One region of the Streptomyces sp. NPDC039736 genome, then DNA from elsewhere that is predicted to be linked to it. Evidence: riboswitches for the same ligand, from Rfam matches in the RefSeq annotation. Region 1 holds a riboswitch; each other region holds the start of a gene.
What was found. Region 1 has a riboswitch for cobalamin ahead of ACZ56L_RS02250 (energy-coupling factor ABC transporter permease). Riboswitches for the same ligand answer to the same signal wherever they lie in the genome.
Positions count from the first base shown of each region.

Region 2: another riboswitch for cobalamin. It lies ahead of cobN (cobaltochelatase subunit CobN); the one in region 1 lies ahead of ACZ56L_RS02250 (energy-coupling factor ABC transporter permease).
Region 3: another riboswitch for cobalamin. It lies ahead of ACZ56L_RS21715 (ribonucleoside-diphosphate reductase subunit alpha); the one in region 1 lies ahead of ACZ56L_RS02250 (energy-coupling factor ABC transporter permease).
Region 4: another riboswitch for cobalamin. It lies ahead of ACZ56L_RS16995 (cobalamin biosynthesis protein); the one in region 1 lies ahead of ACZ56L_RS02250 (energy-coupling factor ABC transporter permease).

Region 1 covers NZ_JBVIUQ010000001.1:525,794-528,990, reverse strand. The annotation lists gene ACZ56L_RS02265 (energy-coupling factor ABC transporter ATP-binding protein) at 1-126, opposite strand, end outside; gene cbiQ (cobalt ECF transporter T component CbiQ) at 123-872, opposite strand; gene ACZ56L_RS02255 (energy-coupling factor ABC transporter substrate-binding protein) at 879-1,253, opposite strand; gene ACZ56L_RS02250 (energy-coupling factor ABC transporter permease) at 1,250-1,951, opposite strand; cobalamin riboswitch at 1,981-2,165, opposite strand; gene ACZ56L_RS02245 (SDR family oxidoreductase) at 2,421-3,197, opposite strand, start outside.
Region 2 covers NZ_JBVIUQ010000009.1:226,825-230,021, forward strand. The annotation lists gene cobN (cobaltochelatase subunit CobN) at 1-2,056, opposite strand, end outside; cobalamin riboswitch at 2,123-2,248, opposite strand; gene cobG (precorrin-3B synthase) at 2,349-3,197, shown strand, end outside.
Region 3 covers NZ_JBVIUQ010000006.1:498,521-501,717, forward strand. The annotation lists gene ACZ56L_RS21715 (ribonucleoside-diphosphate reductase subunit alpha) at 1-1,893, opposite strand, end outside; cobalamin riboswitch at 2,040-2,163, opposite strand; gene ACZ56L_RS21720 (GNAT family N-acetyltransferase) at 2,253-2,786, opposite strand; gene ACZ56L_RS21725 (YbdD/YjiX family protein) at 2,876-3,094, opposite strand; gene ACZ56L_RS21730 (carbon starvation CstA family protein) at 3,091-3,197, opposite strand, start outside.
Region 4 covers NZ_JBVIUQ010000005.1:67,619-70,815, reverse strand. The annotation lists gene ACZ56L_RS17000 (cobyric acid synthase) at 1-415, opposite strand, end outside; gene ACZ56L_RS16995 (cobalamin biosynthesis protein) at 412-1,395, opposite strand; cobalamin riboswitch at 1,432-1,579, opposite strand; gene ACZ56L_RS16990 (hypothetical protein) at 1,720-1,941, opposite strand; gene ACZ56L_RS16985 (inorganic phosphate transporter) at 1,955-3,197, opposite strand, start outside.

The DNA.
Region 1 (3,197 bases):
GTTCCTGCCGAGGAGCGCGAGGGCGCGCCCCGCGCAGATCGCGAAGTCGAAGTCGCTGAGCACGGCGGGACCGTCCTCGTAGGCGAACGACACCCCGTGCAGGCTCACCACGGCGTCGTCGTTCATGGCAGCAGCCTTTCGAGTACGAGGGTGAGGATCACCAGGGCGGTGAGCAGGGCCAGGGAGAGGAGCACGAAGCGGCGGGAGACGTGCAGGTCGGGCGTCATGACGCGCAGGGTGCCGTCGTAGCCGCGCCCCGCGAGCCCGCGCTGCATGCGGCCCGCCTGGTCGAACGCCTTGACGAAGGCGACGGCGCCGAGCCCCGCCAGGGAGCGGAAGGCGGCGGTGCGCGTGGTGTGGCCGAGCCGCGCGGCCTGCGCCTCGCGGATGCGGCGGACGGACTCGAGCAGGAGGAAGATCATCCGGTACATCACCAGGGCCACGTCCACCACCGGCGCCGGAACGCCCAGCCGCAGCAGCCACGTCAGCAGATCCGTGACGGGTGTGGTGAAGGCGAGCAGCAGCACGCCCAGGGACGCGGCCGACGAGCGCAGCAGCACCTGCGTCGCGTGCTCCCAGCCGTGCGGAGCGAGAGCGATGAACGCGCCGGGCGCACCGACCTGGACGGTCAGGGTGGCCGCACCCGTGACGCAGAAGCCGAGCGGCACCCGCCAGGCGCGCCACACCTTGCGGAGGGTGACGCCGGCCGGCCCCAGGAGGAGCACCAGTGCCGTGACGAGTACGAGTACGGCTCCCGGCCACGGCGGCAGGGTGACGGCGAGTGCGGTGAGGCCCAGGGCGAGGACGGCTTTGTCGAGAGGGTGGCGGCGGCGCCAGCGGCTGCTGTGCGCCGCCACGTCGATGGGCAGCACGTGGGCTCAGGTCCGGTCCCCGGCAGGTGGGTCCACGGCCGCTTCGGCGGTGCCGGTGCCGCTTCCGGCGCGGTGCGCGGCGCGCAGTTCCCCCTGCCTGCGTCCGCGGCGCAGCCCGAAGTAGTACGCCAGGACGCCGGCGCCGAGGGCCGCTTGGAGGGCGAAGAGGGCGGACTCGACCTCCCCCGAGGGCGGCTCGTAGAGCGGGGAGAACCACGGTTCGTAGTCCGGGTCGATCTGGGTGATGGCCGTCTCCGCCTCGGCGTCGGCCCCGGCGAAGGGCTCCTCCTTGTGGTCGCCGAGACCCAGCGCGAGCGGCAGGACCGCGAGCGCGGCCACCACGAGCAGGAGCAGCAGGTTGATCTTCGTGTTCCGCTTCACCGGGCCACCGCCTCGGAGACGGAGTCGCGCCGTCCACCGGTGACGAGCACGCCCAGGCGGGTCAGTTCGCCTTTGCTGGACTGGACGAGGAGCCGCATGACGAGCACCGTGAGCAGGCCCTCGCTGACGGCCAGCGGGATCTGCGTGAGGGCGAAGATGGAGCCGAACTTGCCCAGTGCGCCGAGGAATCCGCCGCTCGGGTCGGGGAAGGCGAGCGCGAGCTGCACGCTGGTGACGCAGTAGGTGGTCAGGTCCGCCACGAACGCCCCGAAGAAGACGGTGACCATGAGCGGGACGTCGTAGCGGCGCAGCAGCCGGTAGACGCCGTATCCGGTCCAGGGGCCGACGACCGCCATGGAGAAGGCGTTGGCTCCCAGGGTGGTCAGTCCGCCGTGCGCCAGGAGCAGCGCCTGGAACAGCAGAGTGATCGTTCCGAGCACCGTCATGATGGGCGGCCGGAACAGGATGGCGCCCAGGCCCGTGCCGGTGGGATGGGAGCAGCTACCGGTCACCGAGGGCAGCTTGAGTGCGGAGAGAACGAAGGTGAACGCCCCGGAGGCGCCCAGGAGCAGCGTGCTCTCCGGGTGTTCCTTGACCTCCCGGGTCAGGGAACGCACTCCGTGGACGACGAACGGGGCAGCCGCGACGCCCCAGGCGATCGCGTGTACTGGGGGCAGGAACCCCTCGGCTATGTGCATGGCTCAGCAGACCTCTCCAGCACCTCGTGGACGGTTGAAGTGCCCTGGCCGGTCTCCTGGCTGACGGGTGACACCGCCCGGATCTCCGCCTTCCCAGGTCCGAGGACCCAGTGGCTGCCCGCGAGGGGCTGGAGCAGGACTTCCCGATCACAGTGGCGAGGGCCGCACCGGTACTTCACCGGATTTCCCGTACACCAAGGCAGGTGGACACTACTGCCCAGGTCCTGCGCATGACAACCACGGACCGGCGTGGCCGCCGGCGTCGTGGTGCCAATGGGGCGCGTCAGGTGCGGGAGTTCGAACTGGGCGCGGACGCCGAGGTGGTGCGTCGGTTCGTCCAGAACCGGTGCCGGAACCAGTGCCAGGGCCCGTGCCGGCCGGAGGCCGCCGGAGGGAGGGAGCCGGAGCTCGTCCGTTGCGCCCGCCCCCGCGCCAGTGGCGGCAGCGCGGGGGGGCGTCCGGCGGTGGGCTACAGGGGTGTGCCGCCCGTCGCGTTCATGATCTCCGCGGTGATGAAGCTCGCCTGTTCCGACGCGAGGAAGACGTACGCGGGGGCCATCTCCGCGGGCTGTGCCGCCCGGCCCATCGGGGACTGCGCGCCGAACTCCTCGGTGTCCGGCAGCGTGGCCGGGATGAGCGGGGTCCACACCGGGCCCGGGGCGACCGCGTTGACGCGGATGCCCCGGTCGACCAGCATCTGCGCGAGGCCCTTCGTGAACGTGACGATCGCGCCCTTCGTCATGGCGTAGTCGAGGAGCTGCGGGCTGGGCTGGTAGGCCTGCACCGAGGTGGTGTTGATGATCGAGCCGCCCGCGGGGATGTGCGGCACGGCCGCCTTGCACAGCCAGAACATGCCGTACAGGTTGGTGCGCACCACCCGGTCGAACTGCTCGGTGCTGATGTCCTGGATGCCTTCGGGCTGGGCCATCTGGTACGCCGCGTTGTTGACCAGTACGTCGATCCGCCCGAACTCCGCGACGGCCCGCTCGACGAGCGCCCGGCACTGCTCCTCCTCCCGGATGTCGCAGGGCACGGCCACCGCCCGGCGGCCGGCCTTCTCGACCAGGCGCACGGTCTCCTGGGCGTCCTGCGCCTCCTCGGGGAGGTGGGTGAAGAGGACGTCCGCCCCCTCACGGGCGTAGGCGAGCGCGACGGCCCGGCCGATGCCCGAGTCGCCGCCGGTCACCACGGCGGCCCTGTCGGGCAGGAGACCGCTGCCCCGGTAGGACTCCTCGCCGTGATCGGG
Region 2 (3,197 bases), on a different contig from region 1:
TCGCCAGGACCAGGTTGACGCGGGCCTCCCCGGCGGGGGCGCCGCCGAGGACGTGCAGGCCGTCGCGGATCTGGACGTCCTTGATCTCGCAGAGCCAGCCGTCGAGATGCATGATGAAGTCGTCGAAGCCCTCGTCCTCGGGCCGGTTCTCGATGCCGAGGTCGTGGTCGAGCTTCGCGGCCTGGATGAGCGTCCAGATCTGGGCGCGGATCGCGGGCAGCTTCGCCGGGTCCATGGCCGCGATCTGGGCGTGCTCGTCGAGGAGTTGTTCCAGGCGGGCGATGTCGCCGTAGCTGTCGGCGCGGGCCATCGGCGGCACCAGGTGGTCGATCAGGGTGGCGTGCACCCGGCGCTTGGCCTGGGTGCCCTCGCCCGGGTCGTTGACCAGGAACGGGTAGATCAGGGGGAGGTCGCCGAGGGCGGCGTCGGGGCCGCAGGCGGCGGACAGGCCCGCGTTCTTGCCGGGCAGCCACTCCAGGTTGCCGTGCTTGCCGAGGTGGACCATCGCGTCGGCGCCGAAGCCGTTGTCGGCGGCGGACGCGGCGATCCAGCGGTAGGCGGCCAGGTAGTGGTGCGAGGGCGGCAGGTCCGGGTCGTGGTAGATCGCGATCGGGTTCTCGCCGAAGCCGCGCGGCGGCTGGATGAGGACGAGGAGGTTCCCGAACCGCAGGGCGGCGAGCACGATGTCGCCCTCCGGGTTGGCGGACCGGTCCACGAACATCTCGCCCGGGGCGGGGCCCCAGTGCCGCTCCACGGACTCGCGCAGCTCGGCGGGCAGGGTGGCGAACCAGCGCCGGTAGTCGGCGGCCGGGATGCGCACGGGGTTGCGGGCGAGCTGCTCCTCGGTGAGCCACTCCTGGTCGTGGCCGCCGGCCTCGATGAGGGCGTAGATCAGCTCGTCGCCGTCGCCGGACACCAGGCCGGGGATCTCCTGCGTGCCGAAGTCGTACCCCTCCTCCTGCAGGCGGCGCAGCAGGGCGACCGCGCTGGCGGGGGTGTCGAGGCCGACCGCGTTGCCGATCCGGGAGTGCTTGGTCGGGTACGCGGACAGGACCAGCGCGAGCTTCTTCTCGGCGTTGGGGATGTGCCGCAGCCGGGCGTGGCGCACGGCGATCCCGGCGACGCGGGCGGCGCGCTCGGGGTCGGCGACGTACGACGGCAGGCCGTCCTCGTCGATCTCCTTGAAGGAGAACGGGACGGTGATCAGGCGGCCGTCGAACTCGGGGACGGCGATCTGGGTGGCGGCGTCCAGCGGGGAGACGCCCTCGTCGTTCTCCTCCCAGGCGGCGCGCGGGCTGGTGAGGCACAGCGCCTGGAGGATCGGGACGTCGAGGCCGGTGAGGGCGCCCGCGTCCCAGGACTCGTCGTCGCCGCCCGCGGAGGCCTCGGCGGGGCGGGTGCCGCCGGCCGCGAGCACGGTGGTGACGATGGCGTCGGCGGCGCGCAGCTCCTCGATGAGCTCCGGCTCCGGGGTGCGCAGGGACGCGACGTACAGCGGCAGCGGGCGGGCCCCGGCCGCCTCGATCTCGCCGCACAGGGCGTCGATGAAGGCGGTGTTGCCGCTCATGTGGTGGGCGCGGTAGTAGAGCACCGCGACGGTCGGGCCCTCGACGTCCTCGCGGGCGGTGCGCTCCAGGGGGCCCCAGGAGGGCGCCGGCGCGGGCGACTCGAAGCCGTGGCCGGTGAGCAGCACGGTGTCGGAGAGGAACCGGGCGAGCTGCTCCAGGTTGGCGGGGCCGCCGTGCGCCAGGTAGGCGTGCGCCTCGGCGGCGATGCCGACGGGGACGGTGGAGGCGGCCATGAGCTGGGCGTCGGGGGCCTGTTCGCCGGTGAGGACGACGACGGGGCGGCCGGTGGCGAGGACCTGGTCGAGACCCTCCTGCCAGGCGCGGACGCCGCCGAGGAGGCGCACCACGACGAGGTCGGTGCCCTCCAGGAGGGCGGGCAGGTCCGCCAGGTCGAGGCGGGAGGGGTTGGCGTAGCGGTAGCTGACCGGTCCGTCCGAGGAACGGGCGCTGAGCAGGTCGGTGTCGGACGTCGACAGGAGCAGGATCATGCGGCGTCGGGCCTTCCTCGGGGTGTCCACGCCCCGGGCGGTGTTCGGACTGCTCGAACCAGGTCGAGAAGCTACGGAAGGGAGTTCCTGACTCGCCCGGCCTGGGGCCGGGCTCACAGTGGCGGGACCGCGCCGGAATCGCACCGGGCTTCCTCCCCTGTCGCCTTTCGGTGGCGACTGCCGCCCTGGCGGGCGACGGCGACGGACCGCAGGGTCCGCCACCAGGCATATTAGGCGTACCGGTCAAGGCCCCGGCACCCGGCGGTCGAACAGGAGTCGGCCTCGGGTCGGTATGCTCGCCGCCATGCCCCCGTCCCCCTCTTCGCCGTCGGCCTCCGGTGCGAACTCCGCGCGCACCCGTGGTGACGCGTGCCCCGGGTCCCTGCGGCTGCACCGCGCGGACGACGGAGCGCTGGCGCGGGTGCGGCTGCCCGGCGGCGTCCTGACCGCGGAGCAGGCCGACGTGCTCGGGAAGTTGGCCGGGGAGCTCGGCGAGGGTGACATTCACCTCACTTCCCGGGGCAACGCGCAACTGCGTGCGCTGCCCGCCGACTGCGGCGGTGAACTCGCGCGGCGGCTCGGCGAGTCGGGGCTGCTGCCGTCCGCGCGGCACGAGCGGGTGCGCAACCTGGTGGCGTCGCCGCTGTCGGGCCTGGACGGCCGGGGGAACGCCGATGTGGGGCCGTGGCTGGCGGAGTTGGACGCGCTCCTGTGCGCGAGCGGGCGGGCCGTCGCCCTGTCCGGCCGGTTCCTGTTCGCGCTGGACGACGGGCGTGGTGACGTGGACGCGCTCGGGGCGGACGTGACGCTGCTCGCGCAGGGTGACGGTGACGCGCTGCTGCGTGTCGGCGCTGCCGCCGACGCGGTGCGCGTCCCGGGCGCGTGGGCGGCCCGTGCGGCCCTGGTGGCTGCCGAAACCTTTCTGGACAGTGCGCCGGACGCGGGCACCTGGCGGGTCGCCGAGCTGCCGGCGGGCCCGGACGTCCTGCTGGCACAGGTGGCGCGGAAGCTGGCTGCCGCCCCTGCGCGGACACCGGGCGCGGTCCTGGCGGGTGCGGCCCGCACCCCGGCACCGGCACGGCCGCGCGAGGCCGCCGCGCCCGGGTTCGGCGTCGTCACCGGGGGTGCGCCCGGTGCGGCG
Region 3 (3,197 bases), on a different contig from region 1:
GAGGTTGGAGACCTGCGGCTCGATGCACTCGTAGACGCCCGCGATGGAGGCGATGGTGGCCGTCGGGGCGATGGCCAGCAGGAGCGAGTTGCGCATGCCGGTCTTCGCGACGCGGGCGCGCAGCGCCTCCCAGCGCTCCGGCCAGGTGACCTCGACGCCGTAGTGGTCGGGGTGCAGGACGCCGCGCGCGGTGCGGGTCTTCTCCCAGGCGGGGAGGGGTCCGCTGCGCTCGGCGAGGTCGCAGGACGCCTCGTACGCGGCGAGCATGATCCGCTCGGCGATGCGGGTGGAGAGCGCCGCCGCCTCCGGGGAGTCGAAGGGGAGCTTCAGCTTGAAGAAGACGTCCTGGAGGCCCATCGCGCCCAGGCCGACCGGCCGCCAACGGGAGTTGGAGTTGCCGGCCTGCTCGGTCGGGTAGAAGTTGATGTCCACCACGCGGTCCAGGAAGGTGACGGCGGTGTGGACCGTCCGGTCCAGGCGGTCCCAGTCGATCTCGCCGCTGTCCAGGACGAAGGCGCCCATGTTGACCGAGCCGAGGTTGCAGACGGCCGTCTCGCCGTCATCGGTGACTTCGAGGATCTCGGTGCACAGGTTGGAGGAGTGGACCGTGTGGCCCGGCTCCGCCGTCTGGTTGGCGGTGCGGTTGGAGGCGTCCTTGAAGGTCATCCAGCCGTTGCCGGTCTGCGCGAGGGTGCGCATCATGCGACCGTACAGCTCGCGGGCCGGCAGGGACTTCTTGGCCAGGCCCTGCGCCTCCGCCCTGCGGTAGGCGGCGTCGAAGTCGTCGCCCCACAGGTCCACCAGCTCGGGGACGTCGGCGGGGGAGAACAGCGACCACTGGCCGTCCTGGTCCACGCGGCGCATGAACTCGTCCGGGATCCAGTGGGCGAGGTTGAGGTTGTGGGTGCGGCGGGCGTCCTCGCCGGTGTTGTCGCGGAGCTCCAGGAACTCCTCGATGTCCGCGTGCCAGGTCTCCAGGTAGACGGCGGCCGCGCCCTTGCGGCGGCCGCCCTGGTTGACGGCCGCGACGGAGGCGTCGAGCGTCTTCAGGAACGGGACGATGCCGTTGGAGTGGCCGTTGGTGCCGCGGATCAGGGAGCCGCGGGCGCGGATGCGCGAGTACGACAGACCGATGCCGCCGGCGTGCTTGGACAGGCGCGCGACCTGGTGGTAGCGGTCGTAGATCGAGTCCAGCTCGTCCATCGGGGAGTCGAGGAGGTAGCAGGACGACATCTGCGGGTGGCGGGTGCCGGAGTTGAAGAGCGTCGGCGAGGACGGCAGGTAGTCCAGGCGGCTCATCAGCCGGTACAGCGAGGCGACCTCGGCGAGAGCCCGCTCGCTGTCGTCCGCCGCCAGGCCGGAGGCCACGCGCAGCATGAAGTGCTGCGGGGTCTCGATCACCTGACGGGTGATGGGGTGGCGCAGCAGGTAGCGGCTGTAGACCGTGCGCAGGCCGAAGTACTCGAAGCGGTCGTCGCCCTCGAGGTCGATCAGCTCGTCCAGCGCCGCCGCGTGCTTGGCGACGAACTCGGCCGTGCGGTCCGCGATGAGCCCTTCGCGGTGGCCGACGGCGACGGACCCGGAGAAGCAGCCCACCCCCTGGGAGGCGGCCTCGTCCCGGATCGTACGGGCGAGCAGGCGCGCGGCGAGGCGCGAGTAGGCGGGGTCCTCGGAGATGAGCCCTGCGGCGGCCTCGGTGGCCAGCTCCCGGAGCTCGGCGGCGTCCGAGCGCGCGTTGCGCCCCCGCAGGGCGGCGGCGGCGACCCGGCCGGGGTCGGTGTCGGTGAGGTCGGCGGTCAGGTCGGTCAGGGTGCGCAGCAGCGCGGTGCCGGGGGCGTCCTGACTGTCCTGACTCTGCTCGGCGGTGGCCGGGTCGACTGGCGCGATGGTCACGTGGGGGCTCTCCCTCGCTCGGCGCGGGGCCACGGGGCAAAGCGGGGGCGCGCGAGCAGGCGTCCGCCCCGGAAGAAGGGCGCACGTCGCCTGGCGTCCACCGGCTCATCCTCGAAGCCCGGACGTATCGGAATCCGGTTCGGTCGAGCCGGATCACACCGTCGGCAGGTCCTCGGACTTGGCGGTACGCAAATGCGTACATGACACACCGTTGCGGGACAGTTCCGGATTCTCACCGGATTCCCCTGCGGCGACAGCGAGGACGAGCATACATGTGGTGGGTCCCCGTTGGGGAACCCACCACATGTTGTGTCGCGCGCCGTTGCGCTTCCCCCGCTAAAGGGGGTACGGGCCCCATTTCACCGGGGTCCTGAGCCTCCGCGCGCACCGGGCTGGAGCGCCAGTGCGTACGTCAGCAGGCCCAGTCCGGGCACCGGTTGCCAGTCCCGCTCGGGCGTCCGTACGAAGCCGAGGCGCTCGTAGATCCGGTGTGCCCCCAGCATCGTCGGCTGGGTCGACATCACCAGCCGGACGACCCCTTCCTCGGCCCGTGCGCGGGCGACACAGGCCCGCACGAGGCTCTCGCCCGCCCCGCGCCCCCGGGCCGCCCGTGCGACCGCGAGCATGCGGAACTCGGCTTCGCCGGGGACGCCGATGTCCTGGAGCGGGCTGCCCTGGGGAGCATAGGTGACGGTGCCCAGGAGGGTGTCGTCGGCGTCCACGGCGACCAGGAGGTCGGCCTTCGCGGCGCGGGAGGCGGCGTCGCGCAGGGTGGTCGCGTAGGTGTTGTCCTCGCCGCCGTCGAGGAGGCCGTCGTCGAGGTAGGCGCGGGCGGTGATCTCGCCCACGGCCGGGTATTCGGGGGGTTCCGCGATGCGGATGCGCATGTCCATGCCGGGCAGTGTGCAACGGCGGGGGCCCGGCGTCCCACCCCGTGTCGAGGGGCGGGACACCGGGCCGTACCGCGGTCGCTCCGACCGGTTCAGCAGCAGCGGAAGCCGTCGCGGGGGTCGCCCTCGCGGGCGTCGGTGCGGCTGCGCTCGAAGGCGCGGCGGGTCATGACCGCGGCGTCCGGGTCGTGCGCGCGGGCGTGGGCGACGTAGTGGTCGTACGCCGCCTCGCCGGTCACCTCGCGGACGTACCAGCGCAGCCGGGACAGCCAGTGCCGCAGCCCTGCCGTGCGCACCGCGCCCGTGGTCATACCGTGCTCTCCTCCTTGCGCGGGCGGCCGTCCGGGCCCAGGCCCGCGGCGGCCAGCTCGGCCTTCTCCTCCTTGGTGGCGAACAGGGAGGCCGGGGCGACGA
Region 4 (3,197 bases), on a different contig from region 1:
CGCGCAGCTCCGCCAGGCACTCCGTGACCGTGCCGAGCAGCGCCTCCCGGTGCCCGCCCTGCACGCCCTTGCCGTACGTCGTGCCGCCCGCCGTGCCGAAGAAGCCGCGCGCGCTCATCTCGCCCACCGGCCTGCCGAGCAGCACCACCTGACTGGACCTGTCGCTCCCCGGCTTCAGCAGCACCGGATTCATCAGCGCCGTCGGCTCGACGCGCGCCGCCTGCGCCTGCATCGCCTGGGCGCGCCCGATCTCCGCGCCCTCCCGCGTCACGAACGAGTTCAGCGACATGTTCTGCGCCTTGAACGGGGCCACCTTCACCCCCCGGCGCACCAGCCACCGGCAGATGCCCGCGGTGACGACGCTCTTGCCCGCGTCCGACGTGGTCCCCGCGACCAGCAGTCCGCCGCCACTCATGCGTTCCGTCCCTTCGCGTACGAGAACGCCAGCCGCCCCGCCGCACACGCGGCCAGCGCCAGCACGCCCACCCGGCGCGACAGCCGCACCGCACGTTCGATGTCGGGCACGTCCACCGGACGCCCGCGCTCCCCGTTCAGCACCGCCCGGTGCTCCACCCGCCCCGCGTACGACAGCGTTCCGCCGAGCCGCACGCCCAGCGCGCCCGCGAAGGACGCCTCGACGGGGCCCGCGTTGGGGCTGGGGTGCGCGGCGGCGTCGGCGCGCCAGGCCCTGACCGCGCCCCGGGCGTCGTCCCCGGCGAGCACCGCGAGCGCCGCCGTCAGGCGCGCGCCGGGCCAGCCGGCCACGTCGTCGAGCCGGGCCGAGGCCCACCCGTACCTGCGGTGGCGGGCCGACTTGTGCCCGACCATCGCGTCCAGCGTGTTCACCGCCCGGAACGCGACAAGCCCGGGCACACCGCCGACCGCACCCCACACCAGCGCGCCCACCACCGCGTCCGAGGTGTTCTCGGCGACGGACTCCACGACCGCCCGGGCGAGCTGCTGCCCGTCCAGGGCCTGCGGGTCGCGCCCGCACAGGTGCGGCAGCCGCTCCCGGGCCAGTTCCAGGTCCCCGGCGGCCAGCGCCCCGCCGATCGCCCTGGCCTCGCGCCCCAGCGACGTGCCCCCGACGACGGCCCAGGTGGCGGCGGCGGTCAGCGCGACGGACGCGGCGGGGCGGCGGCGTACGAGACGGGAGGCCACGGCGGCGACTGCGGCCGCTCCGCCCACGCAGACCAGGGTGTGCGCCGCGCCCCGCGCCCGGTCGTCCCGCCACAGCACCCGTTCGACGGCGGCCGCGGCACGTCCGAAGAGGGCGACCGGATGTCCCCGGCGCGGGTCGCCGAACACGGCGTCGCAGGCCATCCCGAGGGCCGCGCCGAGCGCGAACGCGTACGGGGGCACGGCGACGCAACCGCGGGTACCGCAGCCGGGCATGGCGACGAGTCCTTAACTCAGGGTCCGCGCCCTGGTTGGAGGTGACGAGCGGCTGGGAGTTCCTGGCTTCGGCACGACCCTCGTCGGGTCGGCCGTGACAGTGGCGGGACCGCGCCGGATTCGCACCGGCTTCCTCTCCATGCCGCCGTAATGGCTCCGGCAGTCCACCACGCCCCACGAACAGCCGTCAACCTAGGGTTGACCTGCGGGAGGCGGGGGGCGGGCACCGATCCGGAACGGCCGACAGCCGGCGGGGCCGGAAGACCGGCGGCCCCGCCGGCTGCTCCGGCGTCGGGGGGCGGGGCGGACGGGCCCCGCGGGTTGTCAGGAGACGATCAGGAAGATGCCGTACGCGACGGCCGCGCCGCACAGCGCGAAGCAGGCGTACGCGCCCGTGCGGGCGACCGGGGCGGAGCCGCCCGTGGCGGCGGCCGCGGTCTGCTTGGAGAGGCCCACGATGCCGAGGGTGAACAGGCCCACCAGGGAGACGGTGGCCACGAGGCTGACACCGAACACGGTGCCGAGAGCTGCCCAGTCGATGTTCATGTCGCGTGTGTCCTTAGACCGATGCGGCCGGGCGGGCCGGGTCGGCGGTGGGGGAGTGGAGGGTTGCCTTCAGGTCGCCGGTGACCGTGTGGGTGGTCCCGGCCGGGAGGAGGCCGGCGGGCGGCGGGGTGACCGCGGCCATCGCGGTGGTGACGACACCCGCGGGCTCGGCGGCCGGGGCGGCCGCGCCGCCGAGGTCGTCGGCCGTGACGTTGGTGTGGTCGACCGGCTTGCGGCGCGACAGCATCCAGATCGCACCGGAGCCCGCGACCAGCAGGATCGCGACGGCGGTGACGCCCCACGTGCCCTGACCGGTGAGGAACTCGGCGGCCGCGGCGACCGCGCCGGCGGCCGGCAGGGTCAGGCCCCAGGCGACGAACATCCGGGTCGCGGTCGACCAGCGGACCACCCCGCCCTTGGGCGCGAGACCCGAGCCCATCACGGCGCCGGAGCAGACCTGGGTGGTGGAGAGGGAGAAGCCGAGGTGCGAGGAGGCCAGGATGACCGTCGCGGCGCCGGTCTGGGCGGCGAAGCCCTGCGGCGGCCGGAGGTCGGTGAGGCCCTTGCCCATGGTGCGGATGATGCGCCAGCCGCCGAGGTAGGTGCCGAGCGCGATGGCGACGCCGGCCGAGACGATGACCCACATCGGCGGGTTCGAGCCGGGGGCCAGCACGTTGCCGGTGACCAGGGCCAGGGTGATGACACCCATGGTCTTCTGCGCGTCGTTGGTGCCGTGCGCGAGGGAGACGAGGCCGGCGGAGGCGATCTGGCCCGCCCGGTAGCCCTTGGCGGTGGCCTTCTCGTCGGTCCTGGACGCCAGCTTGAAGGTGAGCTTCGTGGCGAGGTAGGCGGCGAGACCGGCGACGATCGGCGCGGCGACCGCGGGCAGCAGCACCTTGGTGATGACGACGCTGCCGTTGACGCCGGAGGCGCCCACCGACATCAGGGTGGCGCCGATGAGGCCGCCGAAGAGTGCGTGGGAGGAACTGGACGGCAGGCCGATCAGCCAGGTCAACAGGTTCCAGAGGATCGCGCCGACCAGGGCCGCGAAGATCACTTCGGTGGTGATGCCGCTCTCGTTGATGAGCCCGCCGGAGATCGTCTTGGCGACCTCCACGGAGAGGAAGGCACCGACGAGGTTGAGCACGGCGGACATGGCCACCGCCGTCTTGGGCTTGAGAGCGCCGGTCGAGATGGTGGTCGCCATCGCGTTGGCAGTGTCGTGGAAACCGTTCGTGAAGTCGAACACGAGAGCG